One region of the Hafnia sp. CBA7124 genome, then DNA from elsewhere that is predicted to be linked to it. Evidence: predicted binding sites of a transcription regulator. Region 1 holds the regulator's gene; each other region holds the start of a gene.
What was found. The regulator CRP, encoded in region 1, controls carbon source genes, mostly activating them, when cyclic AMP is high. The targets are predictions, from matches to a motif close to ATGTGANNNNNNTCACAT.

Region 1 (6,634 bases):
TAATAATCCCCATCGCGGCACCCATGACGTCAGTCGGTAAACGTTTCATCGGTAAAGTGAAAACGGTGACAAACGACGCCATGAGGAACACATAGCCGAAGAATAAAAACAGGCTGGCCGAAATAGCCGAAGATGTGGCGTAAACCAACCCAATACAGACCGCGCTCAGCAACGAACACGAACAAACCACTTTGTGCTCTTTACCCTGCATGTATTTGCCAACGAAATAGCCGGTGCACAAAGACGAAATCCACATCCCCAGACCGCCCGCCGCGGCCACTAAGCTGGATACGCCCAACGGCAGCCCACGGTTTTGCACCAAGAATTTAGGCAGCCATGCCATCAGGCCGTAGGACGGAATGTTCAAACAAAAAATGGCGATAAACAGCAAAATAACGATAGGGCTTTTCAGCAGCTGGCGATAAGGCCCGCTTTTCTGCTGGGTAGAAGATGTTGGCCATGCCTTCTGTGGATTTGGCACCAGCCACAAAATGCAGCCCGAGATGATAAAGGCCAAAATACCCAACGAAGCAAAAGACCCGCGCCAGCCAATATGTTCAAGACAATATACCGCCACCAACGGGCCTAACGTCATCGCCAGCCCCGCCGAGGACAGCAGAATAGACTGCGCAAAAGTGCGCTGTTCAACGGTGAAATTTGCCGTCACCGCTTTCGCACAGGAGGTCGGATAGCCCGCATGTCCCATTCCCGCCAGAAAACGAAACGTCAGCAATAAACCAAAAGTGAGCCCCAGCCAGCCGAAGCACATGGCAAACCCACCCAGCAGAAAGAGTGAGCTACACAAGACTTTTTTGAATCCAAAGCGATCGTTCAGCCAACCGGCGGGGATCTGAAAAATGGAATAGGCGAGAAAAAAAACGCCGGTGATATAGCCTAATTGCTCAGGCTGGAGGGAAAACTCCCGCTCGATAGGCAACAGAGCAAACCCCACCACGGTTTTGTCGATATAAACGATTGCGTAGCCGATAAACAATAAGAAAATCATCAATGAACGGCGCTGAAATTGCATAGCCAAACTCCTCGCTGAACGGCGTCAACCCTGACAGAGGCTCAAACGCATAGGGGTGCTTATGTGATGTGCATCACTTTCTTTTTATTAACTGCGCGCCAGATGGCATTGATGAAAATATCGTCTTTACCCACACCGTGTAAGATGTCATTTTTTTTGGGGTGATGCTTTTTATTGATAGGGGAAGCGCGGTGAAATATCTGCCAAAAATTCAGCAGCTAAAAACGTTTCAGGAAGTGATTCGTCGAGGAAGTATTCGCGCCGCCGCGCGCGCGTTAAACCAGTCACAGCCTGCAATAAGCAGAGCGATCAAAGAATTGGAACATACGCTGAATACGCAGCTTATCTTGCGTGGAGCTAAAGGAATGATGCTGACTGAAACAGGAAGCGCGTTTGCGGCACGCTCGCAGCTTATTTTGGAAGAATTACAGCGAGCGGCAGATGAAATTGAGCAGATAAGCCAATATTCTCAAGGTTCAGTGTCTGTAGGCTTTTCATCGCTGATTGCGCTAACCGTGTTTCCTCAGGCCGCTGATACCTTTAAGTCTCAGTTTCCACAGGCCAATATACACGCCAAAGAAGCGCAGCTCTCGACGCTTCTACCGGCCTTGCGTGAAGGGCGACTCGATTTTGCCATCGGCACGCTAACAGTCGAAACTACGCCAATAGATCTGGTACGTGAGCCGCTATTTGAATCGCCCTTTTGCATTATCGCTCACCGCGACAACCCATTTTCTCAGGCTAAATCGTTAGAAGAGCTGAAGCACGCAAAATGGCTGATACCTGAAACCGATATGGGCTACTACCAGCAGCTAGAATCAGCCATGGGGAATTTTTACCACCAGCTTAGTCAATCACCGATCCGAACGGACTCCGTGGTGTGCGGATTAAGCATGGTGCAACAGGCACAATACCTCACCATCGTGGCCCGGGCGATGCGGGAACCGCTGGGATTAGGCAATACGCTCTGTGCATTGCCTATCGACGATTTACCCACCGCCCAGTATTGCGTGTTCTATTCACAAAAATCGCCGCTGACCTTAACGGCGCGGCGATTCTTGGATTTATTACGTTGGGAATGCCAAAACTATGCTTGGGAGTAAAAACGTTACTCAACCACGATAGTTTCAAAGCTGTGAGTAATATTCACCGCTTGACCCAACATCAGCGCTACCGAGCAATACTTCTCGGCCGATAAGGCGACTGCGCGTTCAACGGCTTTATCAGTCAGTCCTTTGCCGGTAACCACGAAATGCAGATTGATGTGAGTAAACAAACGAGGGGCTTCTTCGCGGCGCTCAGAGGTTAATTTTACTTCACAGTCGCGCACGTCCAGTCGCCCTTTCTGTAAAATAGAAACCACGTCAATCGCGCTGCATCCACCCGCAGACATCAGCACCATTTCCATTGGGCTTGGTGCTTTATCGCCAGCGTTTCCATCCATAAGAATTTGATGCCCTGAAGCGGATTCACCCAGAAAAGTCATCCCTTCAACCCATTTCACTCGTGCCTGCATGTTTATCACCCCTTTGGTTAAATTTTGGCATCAGACTACGCTTTCTATAAAAAACAGGCAATCAGAGGCCTCACTTCTTGATGCTGAAGCGAGACAACACAAGACACCTGCACAAAGCTGTGCTACAAACTATGCCGAAATGGATCTTTATGGATTGAAACGGGTATAGATCAATAACTCTAGGAAATAATTACCTTAGCCTATTACTCTATATCTCGATTATGAAGTGCTATACAAGTTAATAAGCAAAGCCCCGTGCCACGATAAGCACACTGTCAGGATCAGTATCCCGATATTAGGGCAGCGATAACAACAGAGGATAATAGCGAATGGTTCTCGGCAAACCGCAAACAGACCCGACTCTTGAATGGTTCTTGTCTCATTGCCATATCCACAAGTATCCGTCCAAAAGTACCCTGATCCACCAAGGTGAAAAGGCTGAAACCCTGTACTACATCGTTAAGGGCTCCGTTGCTGTATTGATTAAAGATGAAGAAGGCAAAGAAATGATCCTTTCTTATCTCAATCAGGGCGATTTCATTGGTGAACTAGGCTTATTTGAGGAAGGGCAAGAACGTAGCGCCTGGGTTCGTGCAAAAACCGCCTGTGAAGTGGCTGAAATTTCTTACAAGAAGTTCCGCCAGCTCATTCAGGTCAATCCAGATATTCTGATGCGCCTGTCTGCTCAGATGGCTAGCCGTTTACAGGTTACCTCTGAAAAAGTCGGCAACCTTGCATTCTTGGACGTAACCGGTCGTATCGCTCAGACCCTGCTGAATCTGGCCAAACAGCCAGATGCCATGACTCATCCAGATGGTATGCAGATCAAGATCACTCGTCAGGAAATTGGCCAGATCGTTGGCTGCTCCCGTGAAACCGTTGGTCGTATTCTGAAGATGCTGGAAGATCAAAATCTGATCTCCGCACACGGAAAAACCATCGTCGTTTACGGCACTCGCTGATAGATGACGCCCGTGTAGCCCTGCTGCACGGGTTTCTTTAGCTATGTGGCGGCGGTTCATCTACCACCCGGAAGTCAACTACGCACTGCGTCAAACGCTGGTGCTGTGTCTTCCTGTGCTATTCGGCCTGTTGATAGGTAATCTACAACTTGGGCTGATGTTCTCTTTAGTTCCCGCCTGCTGCAATATCGCCGGGCTCGATACTCCGCATAAACGCTTTATTAAACGATTAGTCGTTGGCGGCAGCTTATTTGCCTTCAGCAGTTTTCTGCTACAGCAATGCTTACTCTGGCAAATTCCCCTACCGCTGATCATGCTCGGTTTAGCCTTGTTGCTTGGCGTTAACGGTGAAATTAGCCCGCTACACGCACGGCTTATGCCTGCCGCGCTGGTTGCCTCTATTTTTACCCTGAGCATGGCGGGAAGCGTACCGATCTGGCATGGGCCACTGCTGTATATTGTCGGCACTATTTGGTATGGCGCTTTCACCTGGTTTTGGTTTCTGCTGTGGAAAGGGCAACCGATCCGCGAGAACCTCAGCCAGCTCTACGTTCAGCTTGGCGACTACATGGAAGCCAAATACAGCCTGCTAACTCAGCATATCGATCCTGAAACCGCGCTGCCTCCGTTGCTACAACGCCAGCAAAAAGTGATGGATCTTATTGCTCAGATCTATCAGCAAATGCACATGCTATCGTTGGTGCATAATCCTGAATACAAACGCCTGCTGCGCTATTTTCAGGTCGCATTAGACTTGCAAGAACACATCACCGTTAGCCTGTCTCAGCCTGATGAAGTGCAGAAGCTGGTCGAAAAAAGTCAGGCCGAGGCGATATTACGCCGCAATGCTCAGGTCATTACCGAGCGACTTAAAACGGTTGCCGACGATATTTTGTATCACCGTTATCCCCAACATTTCTCGATGGATAATGAGCTATCGGCGCTAGAAAAACTGTCTAATCAGCACCCAGATAACCCCGTTGGCAAATTCTGTTATTATCATTTTAGCCGTGTGGCTCGCCTGCTAGAGCGCCAACGCCCACTATATCAACGCAATCTGATGTCCACTCAGCAGCGGCTTCCCTTCTGGCCTGCGCTGCGCGCCTATCTTTCGTTGAAGTCGGTAGCACTGCGCAACGCCGCACGATTAGGTATTACGCTGGCTGCGGGCAGTAGCCTCGGCATGTTATTCCATCTGCCAAAGCCCTATTGGGTTTTGCTGACCATCATGTTGGTGATTCAGAATGGCTATAACGCGACGCGCGTTAGGATCCAGCACCGTGCGCTAGGCACCTTTGTTGGGTTAATTGTTGCCGCAGGACTACTGCAGCTCAACCTACCGTTGAACGTCACGCTTAGCTGCATGCTGGTAATTACCATCGCGGCTTATTTGGTGCTCAGGAAAAACTACGGTCTGGCCGTGATCGGTTTCACCATCACGGCGGTGTACACGCTTCAGCTGTTACAGCTTAACGGATTACATTTCTTGGTTCCGCGCCTCATCGATACGGTTCTCGGTTGTATTCTTGCCTTTGCCAGCACCATCTGGCTGTGGCCACAGTGGCAAAGCGGCTTGCTGCGCAAAAATGCACATCAGGCATTGGAGGCCTACCAAGACGAACTGCGCCTTTTACTGTCGCCTGAGCCAAAAACGTCCGCGCTGGCCTATGCGCGTATGAAAGTGAATCAGGCACACAATGCCGTCTTTACTTCGCTGAATCAGGCGATGCAGGAACCGGGATTTGACTCACGTTACTTAACGGATATGCGCCTGTGGATCACCCACAGTCAGTTTATCGTTGAGCATCTCAATGCCATGACGATCCTCGCACGCGACCACTACATGCTCACCGAGAATCTGGCACAGGATTATTTACAGCGTTGCGAAATTGCGTTGCAGCTTTGTCAGCAACGTTTGGAACATGATGGTCCAACGCTCAATGACAACGCCGCCGTATTTCAGTCTGACGATCAAGAAACTAACGGTATGCCCGTTACGCAAATTGAAGTGCATCTTCGACGCATCATTGCGCACTTACGCGCCATGCATACCATTTCGTCGATAGCATGGCGGCAACGGCCACATCACGGGATTTGGATGAGCCGTAAACTCAGGGATTAATTGCCACCCACGACTTTGGCAATCGCTTTTTCCAGCCGTGCCATGCCCTCATGGATATCGGCAAACTCGATAACCAACGAGGGCGCAAAGCGCAAAATATCCGGTCCCGCGTTCAGCAGCATAAGTCCTTCACTCGCGGCGGCATGCAAGATATCTCGCGCCTTACCGTGATAGGCAGGGCTCAGTTCAGCGCCCAGCAACAGCCCCATTCCACGCACCTGAGTGAAGATATTGTACTGGGTATTGATCTTCTCTAGGGCCTCCACAAACAGGCCGTGGCGCTCTTCAATTCCCGCCATCACCTCAGGTGTATTGATCACGTCTAAAGCCGCCTCTGCAACCGCACAGGCCAGGGGATTACCGCCATAGGTGGTTCCGTGAGTGCCCACCTGCATTGCGCTGGCAATTTCATGAGTTGTTAACATGGCGCTAATCGGAAAACCGCCCCCCAGCGCTTTGGCGGTGGTGAGAATATCCGGCGTCACGCCGTAGTGCATGTAGGTAAAGAGTTTACCGGTTCGGCCCATGCCGCTTTGTACTTCATCGAAAACTAACAGCGCCTGATGCCGATCGCAAAGTTCACGTACGCCTTGTAAGAAGCTTTGCGTCGCGGGCATCACGCCGCCCTCGCCCTGAACGGGCTCAAGCACCACTGCACAGGTATGATCGTCGATAACGGCGCGAACGGCGTCTAAATCATTAAATGGCACATGCACAATATCGGCGGGTTTCGGGCCAAAGCCGTCGGAATATTTTGGCTGACCACCGACGGAAACCGTAAATAAGGTACGGCCATGAAACGCATGGTGGAAGGCAATAATTTTGGATTTAAAAGGGCTAATTTTGCTAGAGGCATAGTAGCGAGCCAGTTTGAACGCCGCTTCGTTTGCCTCCGCGCCGGAGTTTGCAAAGAAGACACGCTCGGCAAAGGTGGCATCAATCAGCTTTTGTGCCAGACGTAGCGCAGGCTCATTGGTGAAAACATTACTTACATGCCACAGCTT
Region 2 (6,634 bases), 1.6 Mb from region 1:
TGAAAGAGGATCAATGCCACAGGCAGTTTCAATCAGCTCACCAGACATTTCGACTTTCCCTGGTGTAATACTGGATGCCAGCGTGTCAGCGGAAAAAAACAGCGCATATAAAAAAAGCATCACTGATATTTTTTTCTTTATTCCTGACATCATGCTCGCTATCCCTACTGAATATTTCACAGGTAGAAAACGGGGGATATACGCCCCCCGTGTGCACCACTTCTAGGAGATTACTGGTAAGCGATCTGGAAGTTGATGGTTGACTGGAAAGAACCTGCGGTTACAGGGTTTGCAGTCTGATCCGCGCTGTCTGCTTTCACATAGGCAACAAATGGAATGGTGTTAGTACCGTTAACCAGCTGTACAGCCGTGGTGCCCTGACCCCAAACCACATCCTGGCTGGCGCTATCTTTCAGACCGATACCCGCATTAGACGCGGTACCTGAAGTGAACGCTGCCAGAGTTGCATCAGCTGGGCTTACACTAGTTGGGGTGTAAGAAACAACGGCGCTGGTCGCAACGGTAGTATCGCAATCCTGCAATTCGATGTTTTTCTGCACGTTACCTGCATGAGCACCGTTAGCCAGCGCTGAAACAGGGATCTGACCAAAATCGACAGATACTGGGCTAGAATTAGGTGATAAACCGCAGGCAGTATTCACCAATTCACCTTGGAATTGGATTTGGCCATTGGTCGTATCAGCCAGAACAGACATAGAACTTACAGCAGCGGTAAATGCTACGGCTAAAGCAACTTTATTCAATTTCATAAAAATTTCCTGCGTAATATAAATATCCTAAAAAAAGATAAAGAGCATTTAAGCCACAGGACGCAATCCAAGCGACAATAGAAGCTCTCTGTGTTATTGGTATAAATCCTTTTAAATAATTAAAGACGCCATGTGTTTATCATAATTATTATCCTGCTCCATCGGACGAACAAAATGCTATCAAATCCCATTAATCGTTAAAAGCCTTACAGCCAAAGAGGTTTAAGTACGTATTTAAAACTCGCAACAATGCTATATACGCTATTTTAATCTCGCGAAGTATTTGGAATCATCTTAGTCGCGCCATTTTTTAATATCGGAAAATACTTAGATATAGTTTTTCCTATACAGTTAATACACGCCAGCACACCACATACGTGTATTAATAATTAATAGAGAGTGAGAAACGTTAAACGAAGTTACATTAAGGAGTGGCAATAAGACGTGGCAATAAAATAGGAGGAAGTTTGTTGTCTCTAGAGAACAGCCAGAAAACTGGCTGTTCTAGAACTATAATAGCATCAGGGCTTATGGCAGCTCGTTACCGGCTGCGCGATAAATTTCATACCATTCTTCACGCGTTAACGTGATATCGCAGGCCTGACATATTTGCTTGAGGCGCGAAGTGCTCATCGTGCCTGAAATCATCTGCATATTGGCTGGATGACGTAAAATCCACGCCGTCGTAATAGTGGTATTTGATACGCCATAACGCGCCGCAATCTCATCAATTTTCTGATTCAGTTCTGGGAACTTAGGATTGCCGAGGAATACGCCTTCAAACATACCGTATTGGAACGGGGACCATGCCTGAATCGTCACGTCATTTAAACGGCAATAGTTCAATACTTCACCGTCGTGATCAACACTCGACGCATTTTCCATATTGACGTTAATACCACTGCGGATCATACCGCTATTGGTAATACTCAATTGAAGCTGATTCGCCAAGATCTTTTGGCTCATAAACTTTTGCAGTAAAGCCATCTGCATTGGGCTTTGGTTTGAAACACCAAAACGGCGCACTTTGCCGGTATTCAGTAAGTGATCAAACGCCTCGGCCACTTCTTCCGGTTCCATTAGCGCATCAGGGCGATGCACCAGCAGCATATCGAGATAGTCGGTATCTAAACGCTCTAAGATGCCGTCTACTGATTTTAAAATGTGCTCTTTAGAGAAATCGAACAGGCCTTTACGAATCCCGCATTTAGACTGTAGGAAGACCTTCTCACGACGGTCATCATTGAGCTTGGCTGCGCGAGCAAAAATACGCTCACATTCGCCGCCGCCATAGATATCTGCGTGGTCGAAGAAGTTTGCGCCCAAATCCAGCGCGGTTTGCACAAAAGTTTCGGCCTCTGCGGCTTTCAACTCATCCATACGCATGCAGCCCACCACAATGGCCGGAACATGCAGGGTAGAACCACCTAATTTAATTTGTTTCATCAAACTGCCCTATCTGGTTAGCGGTGCCGAATCACGGCCACCGCTATTGATGATGACGAAAATCGCCGCAAAAAATGCCATGTCATACTCTAGCTTATCCCCCTAATAATTGGACTGGCTTCAAGTATAAAGGGGTTAAATCGCTCGCTCTGGTTCAGTCACAAAGCGCTGGCGATACTCTCGTGGAGTTAGCCCGGCATCACGGGTAAACACCACGGAAAAATAGTTGCTGTCTTCAAAACCGCAGCGCGTCGCAATTTCACTGATACGATAGTCGCTGCGTCTCAATAATCGCTTAGCCTGACACAGACGTAGCTGACGCAGATAATGGCTGATCGACATCCCTGTTTGCTGGCGAAATAGCTGTTTCAGCGAGCGCTCGACCAACTGATGCTCTGCGCAAAAAGCCGATAAATCGAAATGGCTGTCGAGTCCACCTTGCAGTGATGCCATCAGCAAATCAAGCTGTTCGCCAGCCGGTAGCAAATAGACACTCTCCGCCGTGTAACGATAACGTTTTAGCACAATCGCTAACTGCAGTAGCAGAGCTTCAGTCAACTGAATCGAAAGTGCGTCGGTTTTACGGCTCTCTTGCGCCAGCTGAGCAATAATCGGCCTCGCCTGCGCTAAACCACCGGTGCTTAAACGCCAATGATTCTGTCGAGTCGACTCATCAAACGGTGGCAATAATAGATTCCATTGGGCGTTTAAACGTAAACGCTCGGGACAATAGATGATATTGTCCAGAACCAGATCGTTAACCGATTCGTAGCTATGACAGTCCTCGGCGTTGATATAGAAAATATCGCCGCAGGTTATCCGATACGGTCGATCGTTGAGAACGTGCAAACCGTTGCCACGCCAAACGATCACGATCTCGCAAAACTGGTGGGAATGTTCGGCAAAAACCTGCTGTGGATAACGATCCGCAACCGCGACCGGCATCTGTTCTGAAGGAAAATAATCCCGATTCTCCAGCACTAACGGCTTTCGCATTCCCCGCCTCCCACGCTTATTTAGCCAGAAAGTATCACAGAATCATCATGGTTTTACGTTGACGGCTTTCTCGATTCCGCACATTGCATTCCGCCGTTAAGTAACAAAATGTCACTTGGCTTAGCGTGACTGAGCCACTATCCCTGATAACGCAAGGCTCGAGGAGATTGGTCAAATTCGCGTTTAAAAAGCGTAGAAAAATGATTGCTGTCGCCAAAACCGCACTGATAGGCAATATCCGTCACGCTGCTATCGCTGTGGCAAAGTTGGTGACGAGCTTGCAAAAGTCGCAGGCGAGTCAGATAGCGCTGCGGCGTCATGCCCGTGTGGTTCTTAAGCTGACGGTGTAAGGTGCGAAGCGGCAACGAGAAGCGATCCGCTAATTCCGTCCACTCCACAGATTCGGCGTAGTGATGCTGTAACCAATCTAATAGCTGACGCAAACGCCCTTCCTGATCGTCCCCGACCTGAGCAGAACACCCCTGCCAAAGCTGCACAATAAGCTGCATAAAGACGCTTTCATGTAACGCAATATCCTCGGCTCGCTCGCTGGCCGGTGTTTGTTCGAGTTTCGCCATCAGCATTTTTACCTGCGCTAACACCTGCTGGCTGATACGCCAATGTGAGGGATAAACCCCTTCGGATTCTCGCGGTAAAAATTGCTCAACGCCCGATAAAAACTTAAACGCATCCGGTGCACGGAAGAGCACATTGGTGAGAAAAAGGCCGTCTGTATGCTCAAACAAATGACGATCGTGATCGCGAACGAAACATACACAGCCGCTGTTGAGCGTATAGGGATTGCCGTTGAAAACGTGCACGCCAGCGCCCTGTTCTACAATCACAATTTCATAGAAATCATGGTGATGTTCAGGAAATTCCGGCTGCGGAGCGCGAGGTTCAATGGCGACAGGCGCATAGCCAGAAGAGAAAAAATCAATACTGTGCAAAACCGTCATCGTCAGACTCCTTATCTTATCGGGGTATCAACGCGGGTGATTTCTCCAGCGGTATGCTATGGCTCGATAGTAGAAGAAGGCTGAAAAATGAACCTTAAACTTTTGACGTCAAAACGGCTTTTCGCGTTCGTTAATTTAAGAATGCACGACCAATATTAAGAAATGCGGCGAACATCACAGGCCAGCGCATCTAAGAACTGTGACTTACTTCACTTTCACCTTTGCCGTATTGCCATCGCCATAATTTCACTGGCATTCATGAGAAGGTGCCCCACCAAGCAAGTTTCTACACTGACCGTCATTGATAAATAAGAATGTTCAACGACGGACGGTTCAACATGACGACACGCCATATTGCCGCAATCGATCTTGGTGCCTCCAGCGGGCGAGTGATGCTGGCGAGTTACCACGTCGGCACGCAACACCTTACGCTAAAAGAGATCCGCCGCTTTACCAATCGGCTGGTACCTCGTGACGGTTTTGATACTTGGGATCTTGATGCCCTTGAGCAGGAAATTCGTACCGGGCTTGAGCAAATTGATGCTGAAAATATCCCATTAGACAGCATTGGCATTGATACCTGGGGCGTAGATTTTGTGTTGTTGGATGCCAGCGGCGAACGAGTCGGCCATCCCGTCGCTTATCGAGACGATCGTACCCACGGCCTGATGGCACAGGCGCAAGAGCACTTAGGTAAACCGTTTATCTATCAACGTACCGGCATTCAGTTTTTGCCCTTCAATACCCTTTATCAGCTGCGTGCGCTCAGCGAACAGCAGCCTGAGTTGCTGGATCGGGTTGAGCATTTGCTGCTTATTCCCGATTACCTTCATTACCGTTTAACAGGGCAAATGAACTGGGAATACACCAACGCCAGTACAACACAGCTGTTGAATATCCACAGCGGCGATTGGGATACCGATTTGCTGAACTATGCCGGTGTTCCGGCTCGTTGGTTTGGCAAACCGACCCAGCCGGGTCAGCGTATCGGTTGCTGGCAAAGCCCGAAAGGACAACAGGTTCCAGTCGTTGCCGTTGCCACCCATGACACTGCCAGCGCGGTGATTGCCACCCCAATGCAGGATAGCGATTCGGCCTATCTCAGCTCAGGTACATGGTCATTAATGGGCATTGAAAGCCGTACGCCGTTCACCGATAGCCATGCGTTGCAGGCCAATATCACCAATGAAGGGGGGGCAGAAGGCCGCTATCGGGTACTGAAAAATATTATGGGCTTATGGTTGCTACAGCGCGCAACCCAAGAGCTGGGCGTTCAGTATCTGCCCGATCTGATTGCAGAGGCCGCTCAGCAGTCTGCACACCATTTTCTGATTAACCCGAACGACGAGCGCTTCATCAACCCAGCCAATATGTGTTTGGAAATTCAAAACGACTGCCGCGAGCGTGGCGTTCCGGTGCCCGAAACACCGGCAGAACTGGCGCGCTGTATTTTTGACAGCTTGGCGAAACTCTATCAGCAGGTGGCCGAAGAGCTTGCTGAACTGCGCGGTAAGCCGATCAGCCATTTACATATCGTCGGCGGGGGCAGCCAAAACCGTTTCCTCAATCAGCTGTGCGCCGATCTCTGCAACATCGAAGTCAGCGCGGGCCCCGTTGAAGCTTCAACCTTAGGCAATATCGGCTGCCAGTTAATCGCGCTGGGCGATATCGCCGATGTGCATGCTTTCCGCCGCGTGGTGGCAAATAACTTCCCGCTGGAACATTTTTTACCCAACCCATCTCACCACTCTTTATCCGCATCGCTCAGCAACGGCGGTGCGCAAACCTCTGCCCAATTCAAAGGAACATGTGTATGACCACTTCAATCGATCAGGCTTGGGAACTGGCTAAACAACGTTTTAACGCTGTTGGCGTAGACGTCGAAAATGCGCTGAAAACCATGGAGAAACTGCCAGTTTCGATGCACTGCTGGCAGGGCGATGACGTTGCCGGTTTTGAAAATCCTGAAGGTTCACTGACCGGCGGTATTCAGGCCACCGGTAACTATCCGGGCAAAGCGCGCAACGCCGCAGAGCTGCGTGCCGATTTAGAAATGGCATTAACGCTGATCCCAGGGCCAAAACGCCTGAATCTGCACGCGATTTATTTAGAATCTGATACGCCGGTCGCACGTAATAAAATCGAGCCGTGCCATTTTGCTAACTGGGTTGAATGGGCTAAAAAACACCATTTAGGCTTAGATTTTAACCCTTCCTGTTTCTCTCACCCGCTGAGCGCCGATGGTTTTACTCTCTCATCCGCCAACCCCGAAACACGCCAGTTCTGGATTGAACATTGCCAAGCCAGCCGCCGTATTTCAGCCTATTTTGGCGAACAGTTGGGTACGCCGTCCGTCATGAATATCTGGATCCCAGACGGCATGAAAGACACGCCGATTGACCGCTTGGCTCCGCGTCAACGCTTGGCTTCGGCGCTGGATGAGGTTATCGCTGAAAAACTAAA
Region 3 (6,634 bases), 1.7 Mb from region 1:
AACCTAATTAAAACTGAGGCCGTTGCCGTTAGGCTTCTTTTTTCATGATGCACCCCTCTGTCCGTACGAAATTTCGCCGATATTTAAGAGGGATACAGAGCACAGCCGCTGTAGCCTTAATTTTCGCTCTATCAGCACAGTGCTTTCCTGTTTTTGCAGCCGAAACGCCTGTAGACTCTCCACAGTTAATTGCTGTTAAAGAACAAGAAGTTGCAAAAGTTGTTATTGGGATGATCCGCTATACCCGTTGGGCCAATTCTCCTGATCCTATTAAGCTTTGTATTGTTCCTCCAGCACGCTATGCACGTTTATTAGTCGAGGAGAATATCGTGTTACCTAGTCGTCATGTCTCTACGCAAATCGTTGATTTTTCGCCAACGAAATTGCTTGAACAATGCGACGTGGTTTACTTCGGGAATATAAAGCCGAGCGATCAAGAATTACTCATACAAAATATGCAGGGAAAAAGTATTTTAACCATTGCAGAAGATAACCCAGAGTGTATTAAGGGCAGCGCATTTTGTTTACGCATTGATAATTCAGGGATCGCATTTGATCTGAACTTAGATATTTTGGCGCGCAGCAATGTTCAGGTGAATCCTAACGTGCTGCTTTTGGCGAAGAAAAAGGGTAATTAGATGAATCATATTTTTGCCTCAAACGCCAATATGCCAAAAACGCGGCCAACGTTGCGCAGTATGTTTCAGCGTATTCATTTGATGATCATTGCGATTACGTTGCTTATGGCGGGTATACCGTTGTCTGTATTATCCGTGTTTACGCTGAAAACCTATGCGGAGCACAATTTGCAGTTGGTTGCGTCAACGATAAGCTACACCAGCGCAGCGGCAGTGGTATTTGGTGATAAACCCGCGGCTCAGGAAGCCCTCACGCTGATTGCGCGAAAAGAACAGATTTACGAAGCTCGCATCTATGATCAAAAGAAAGATCTATTGGCCAGTTGGACTTCACCGACCCGTTTGCATATGACCATCGATGACCCTATTCGCAAATGGCTACTGCCAAAAATGGTTGTGCAGCCCATAATGAGTGAAAACGAAGTGGTAGGGTATGTAACGTTGACCGCAGGTGGCGCGACGATGGTTAAGTTTCTAGGAAACTTAATGCTCGGACTACTAAGCTGCTTGGTGCTTACCGCGTTGCTATCATTTTGGTTGGTACGCCGGATGCACACCGGAATTGTTGACGAGTTACAAAACATCGCCCATGTTGCCCGTTCGGCCCGAGAAAATAGAGCATTTACTTTGCGTGTGAGACCGTCACAAATCGCTGAGATTAATGAGCTAAGCCGAGGCTTCAACAGTCTGCTGCGCGAAATGGAACTGCAACAGGCCGATTTAGTGAATGAAAACGATCAGCTTTCATATAAAGCATTACACGATCCGCTAACCTCACTACCTAACCGTTCAAATTTTATGAGCATGCTGGAAAGTATGAATACGGCGCAGGAACAAATATGCGTGATGTTCCTCGATGGGGATGGTTTTAAAGCGGTGAACGATACGTGGGGACACGCAGCTGGCGACCATGTATTGACAACTATTGCTGAGAGGCTGAGAACGCAAATTCGCAAGAGTGATTTAGTTGCTCGCATGGGCGGAGATGAGTTTTCAATCTTATTGCGCCATATCGCGCATAAAGACGATGTTATGCAAATCATTGATAAAATTGTCAAAGCAATGCGGGAAACAATATATTTACCCAACGGTGAGCCGGTGTTTATTTCACTGAGTATTGGCTTCACGCTTTCACATGCACAGAGCACACCGGTTGAATTATTAGAAAAGGCAGATGCCGCGATGTATCACAGCAAGCATAGCGGTGGTGGTTGGAGTATCTCATAGCGAGAATCTTAAAAAATAGAAATAGGGAGTAGGGCACGTGAGAAAGCATATTCACTGGAAATTTATTGGCATGTTTTTAGCCATGTTATTTTTGGCAGGCTGTCAGCATAAAGGTGGGCTCACCGCAGAACAAATTGCGGTACTAAAAGAACAAGGCTTTCAACAAACCGATGAAGGTTGGATGTTTGGGCTGTCAGAGAAGGTTCTTTTCGGCAATAACAAATCTAATTTAACCCCTGAAAGCGTTGAAACAGTCAAAAAAATGGGTAAAACACTCGCGCAAATTAATATCATGCATGCGCGTCTGAGTGGTTACACTGATAACTATGGCGACGAAAGTTATAACCAGCAGCTCTCTTTGAAAAGGGCCAATACCGTCGCAGACGCACTTTCTCAGGGCGGGATCCCACGCATGAATTTGACGACTCGTGGTATGGGGGAAAGTAACCCGATTGCGAGTAATAGTACTAAACAGGGCCGCTCGGAAAATAGACGCGTTGCCATTGTAATCGAGTCACCATAAACCAATATTGGCTTGGGTATCACGGATGATGCCTACTCAATAGTTCCATTCAAACCCTGCGTTATTCCGTTCTCCTCGTAGTGTAAATATTCGAACCATTAATTAATTTCAAATGGTTAATATAATCTTTGTTATATATTTTTCTAGGCAAATCATCTTTACGTTTCGAGTGACTAAGATCACAAATTTTGACATTTGGGCCATTTTGTTGAATTATTGTTATCTAGCAGCTACGTTATTTGAAGGATTAAATAAGGATAAAAGGGCCGGAAAATGCGTAGCTTAGCGGAGAAATGGCTCTCCAATAACGCATATTGACGGCGATTTAGGCCACGCCTACCGGGCATTAGTGACCATAGTGCGCTTCAGCGAGATGGCTTTCGCTGTGTGGCACAAAATTTAGCAAGGAAACGATAATGAGATTAAGAAGAAAGCAGGCAAAGCCGCTACACATTAACGACATTACAATTATTGATGATGAAAAATTAAAAAAAGCCATTACCGCTGCTGCACTGGGTAATGCAATGGAGTGGTTTGATTTTGGTGTATATGGATTTGTGGCATATGCACTTGGTCAGGTATTTTTCCCCGGCGCAGATCCTGGCATTCAGATGATTGCCGCGCTAGCAACATTCTCCGTTCCATTTTTAATCCGACCTCTTGGTGGTGTTTTCTTTGGCGCATTGGGCGATAAATTTGGTCGTCAAAAGGTTCTGTCAGTCACGATTATTATCATGGCTGTAAGTACATTCTGTATTGGTTTAATCCCTTCCTATGCTTCAATCGGCATTTGGGCACCGATTTTGCTGCTATTAGCTAAATTGGCTCAGGGCTTTTCTGTAGGTGGTGAATATTCTGGTGCGGCAATTTTTGTTGCTGAATATTCCCCAGATAGAAAACGTGGATTCATGGGAAGCTGGTTGGATTTCGGTTCGATAGCGGGTTTTGTGCTTGGTGCCGGTGTCGTCGTACTTATATCTAGCATTGTAGGGGAGCAGGACTTCCTTGATTGGGGCTGGCGTATTCCGTTCTTTATTGCGGCACCGTTGGGTTTAATTGGCCTCTATCTGCGTCATGCGTTGGAAGAAACTCCTGCATTCCAGCAGCATGTTGATAAAATGGAAAAAGACGATCGCAATGCGATTCAAAATCCCCCTAAGACTTCATTTAGACAAATCGTTTCCCAGCATTGGAAAAGCTTATTAACGTGCGTAGGTGTGGTTATTTCAACCAACGTAACCTATTACATGCTGCTGACGTACATGCCGAGTTATTTATCCCATAACCTGCATTACTCCGAAGACCATGGAGTACTTATCATCATTGCTATCATGATTGGTATGCTGTTTGTGCAGCCAGTGATGGGGTTGATGAGTGACCGTTTTGGCCGTAAGCCTTTTATTATTTTCGGCAGCGTGGGTTTACTGTTGCTGGCCATCCCATGCTTTAAACTGATTAACAGCGATGTTATTGGGTTGATCTTCTTAGGCCTGCTTATCCTTGCCGTATTACTGAATGCCTTCACCGGTGTTATGGCATCGACGCTACCGGCCATGTTCCCAACCCATATCCGTTACAGTGCTTTGGCGATCTCCTTCAATATCTCGGTGTTGGTGGCAGGTTTAACGCCAACGATTGCCGCGTGGTTAGTTGAGACGACAAATAACCTGTATATGCCAGCGTATTATCTCATGGTCGTTGCATTGATAGGTTTGGCTACCGGGATCTTTATGAAAGAAACCGCCAATAAACCCTTGCGTGGTGCGACGCCAGCGGCATCTGACCGTGCTGAAGCCAAAGAGTTGTTACAAGAAACGTATGACAACATTGAGCAGAAAGTTGAAGATATTAACGATCAGATTGGGGAGTTGGAGCGTCAAAAACAACGCCTTATCGATCAGCATCCAAAGTTAGATTAAAATCTCTGACTAAACTAAGGGCCGCATTGCGGCCCTTTTGCGTTTTATAGCGCTAAGTCTTTAAATTATGTTTTTTGGATATAGTTTTCGAAGAAAACTTACAATTCAAAAACACAGCTTGAAGCAGAAAGGTATAGGCTTTTTCCTAATAGCGATGAGTGTGTGGGGACAACGCTCAGTTATCAGAGGAGCCAAACCATGAATACGAAAAGAGTTAAAATTGCACAGTCCGTTGCAAAATATGCCGTTGCACGTCACAGCTCAAGCCGCTGGAATACGGCAATGAAAATGCTCAAGGCCTCGCTTCTAGTTGGCGTCAGCGTATCAGGCAGTGATGCATGACGATATATGAATGCCTGCAGTATCATGCTTTTTTGGAAATTCTCTAAAGCATGCCGTGTGTGTTACATCATGCTATAGGCAGTCGGTTGACTCATGACATCGACGAACACATCTTTTGCAACGGCCCAAAAATGGCTCATGCCGGCCGTGTTAATTGTGGTGCCAGAGAGTGTCAAAACCAGCCAGCATGCGGTTGCAAAACCAATCCCGCTGAATGCAAAGGCGACAATGCGATGGCCTTTTCGGCGGAATTTGACATTTAGTGAGCTGGCAATAAACATCATAAAAGTGCTCATAATTTCCCAGCGAGCTACGATCAGCCCAGTCATAACAGTACCCATGTAACCAAACCCTTACTTAATACTAAAATGTGATATTGGTCACATTATAAATTCCATTGAGCGAATGCTCCAGTCGGTTTTTCATTCAAAAGCCTGCCTTATTGCTATATCGAAAATCTGAGGTACTGCATCTCAAATGAGCGTCTACGCTTAATCTAAGAACTAGGAGGAGTGCAGAATGAATGATGAGCCAAAGCGAGACGAGATTGTCGATGAGAAACCGACAGATGATTTAAAGGTTGATAACGAAGAAGAGAAGCAGGGGAAGCCGATTAATACCGATGAAGAGCGGCTGCCGTCTCGTGCTGCTGCGGTTCACGAAATTATTCGCCAAGAAGGGACTAAAGAACTGGAGCGTGATATTTGGGCGCTTCTGTGGTCGGCGGTCGCCGCGGGGCTCTCTATGGGAGCATCGTTGATGGCGAAGGGAATTTTTCATGTCAAACTTGATGGTGTTCCCGGCGCCTTTTTGTTAGAGAATTTTGGTTATACCTTTGGGTTTATTATCGTCATCATGGCACGCCAGCAGTTGTTTACCGAGAATACGCTAACGGCAGTGCTCCCCGTGATGAATAAACCTAACAAAACGAATCTTATTTTGTTGATGCGGCTATGGGGATTGGTTCTATGCGGTAATTTGCTTGGCACAGGATTAGTTGCGTTTATTTTTTGGCATCTGCCAGTATTCGATGTAGAAACACGTGAAGCATTTGTCACCATTAGTCAGCAGGTGATGAATAATTCTCCAACGGAGATGTTTGCTAACGCCGTTATTTCTGGTTGGATTATTGCCTCGATGGTATGGATGTTCCCATCAGCTGGAGCAGCAAAAATTTGGGTGATTATTATCATGACGTATCTCGTTGCGATAGGGGATTTAACGCATATTGTTGTTGGGTCAGTAGAAATTCTTTATCTCATATTTTCCGGACACCTGCATTGGCAGGCGTTTTTATACCCATTTGCGTTACCGACGTTGGCTGGCAATATAATCGGTGGCACCTTTATCTTCGCGTTAATCAGTCATGCACAGATACGTAATGAGCTGGATAAATCAACGAATAAAAATAGGGGTTGATGATCGGCATAGCAAGGGTAGTGTCGATTTCATATACTCGGGATGCTGAAATCACTACGTGTTAGAAAAATACCTCAAGGATAGAATGACTCATGATTGAATTATTTAAAGCAATTGGACTAGGGTTGGTGGTCTTGTTGCCGTTGGCTAACCCGCTGACAACAGTCGCGTTATTTCTTGGCCTAGCTGGAAATATGAATCGCGAGGAGCGAAATCGCCAATCGCTGATGGCTTCTGTCTATGTGTTTGCGATTATGGTTGTGGCCTTCTATGCTGGCCAGCTGGTCATGAACACCTTCGGGATCTCTATTCCTGGGCTGCGTATTGCTGGTGGATTAATCGTGGCATTTATTGGTTTTAGGATGTTGTTTCCTCAGCAGAAAATGGAAGACCGCCCTGAGGTTGAAAACAAAACCAAAGAGTTGGAGAAGCACCCAACGGCTAACATCGCTTTTGTTCCATTAGCGATGCCAAGCACTGCGGGGCCAGGGACCATCGCGATGATCATTAGTTCGGCGTCTACCATTAAGCACGGCGCTGATTTCCCTGAGTGGGTATTAATGGTC

Region 2: a site for CRP is predicted at 4,334-4,351, ahead of rhaB (rhamnulokinase). Genes of this name have one in related genera too.
Region 3: a site for CRP is predicted at 5,018-5,035, ahead of CPY98_RS11350 (YjcB family protein). Genes of this name have one in related genera too.

What each region holds. Positions count from the first base shown of each region.
Region 1 covers NZ_AP017469.1:4,175,256-4,181,889, forward strand. The annotation lists gene CPY98_RS18995 (MFS transporter) at 1-1,030, opposite strand, end outside; gene CPY98_RS19000 (LysR substrate-binding domain-containing protein) at 1,222-2,133, shown strand; gene CPY98_RS19005 (OsmC family protein) at 2,139-2,546, opposite strand; gene crp (cAMP-activated global transcriptional regulator CRP) at 2,876-3,508, shown strand; gene CPY98_RS19015 (YccS/YhfK family putative transporter) at 3,552-5,630, shown strand; gene CPY98_RS19020 (aspartate aminotransferase family protein) at 5,627-6,634, opposite strand, start outside.
Region 2 covers NZ_AP017469.1:1,140,207-1,146,840, reverse strand. The annotation lists gene CPY98_RS05315 (fimbrial protein) at 1-153, opposite strand, end outside; gene CPY98_RS05310 (fimbrial protein) at 231-770, opposite strand; gene CPY98_RS05305 (aldo/keto reductase family oxidoreductase) at 1,299-2,216, opposite strand; gene rhaR (HTH-type transcriptional activator RhaR) at 2,352-3,212, opposite strand; gene rhaS (HTH-type transcriptional activator RhaS) at 3,350-4,171, opposite strand; gene rhaB (rhamnulokinase) at 4,510-5,988, shown strand; gene CPY98_RS05285 (L-rhamnose isomerase) at 5,985-6,634, shown strand, end outside.
Region 3 covers NZ_AP017469.1:2,452,550-2,459,183, reverse strand. The annotation lists gene CPY98_RS11370 (YfiR family protein) at 45-638, shown strand; gene CPY98_RS11365 (diguanylate cyclase domain-containing protein) at 639-1,865, shown strand; gene CPY98_RS11360 (OmpA family protein) at 1,936-2,388, shown strand; gene proP (glycine betaine/L-proline transporter ProP) at 2,805-4,307, shown strand; gene CPY98_RS20905 (hypothetical protein) at 4,506-4,649, shown strand; gene CPY98_RS11350 (YjcB family protein) at 4,712-4,990, opposite strand; gene CPY98_RS11345 (formate/nitrite transporter family protein) at 5,169-6,068, shown strand; gene CPY98_RS11340 (MarC family NAAT transporter) at 6,161-6,634, shown strand, end outside.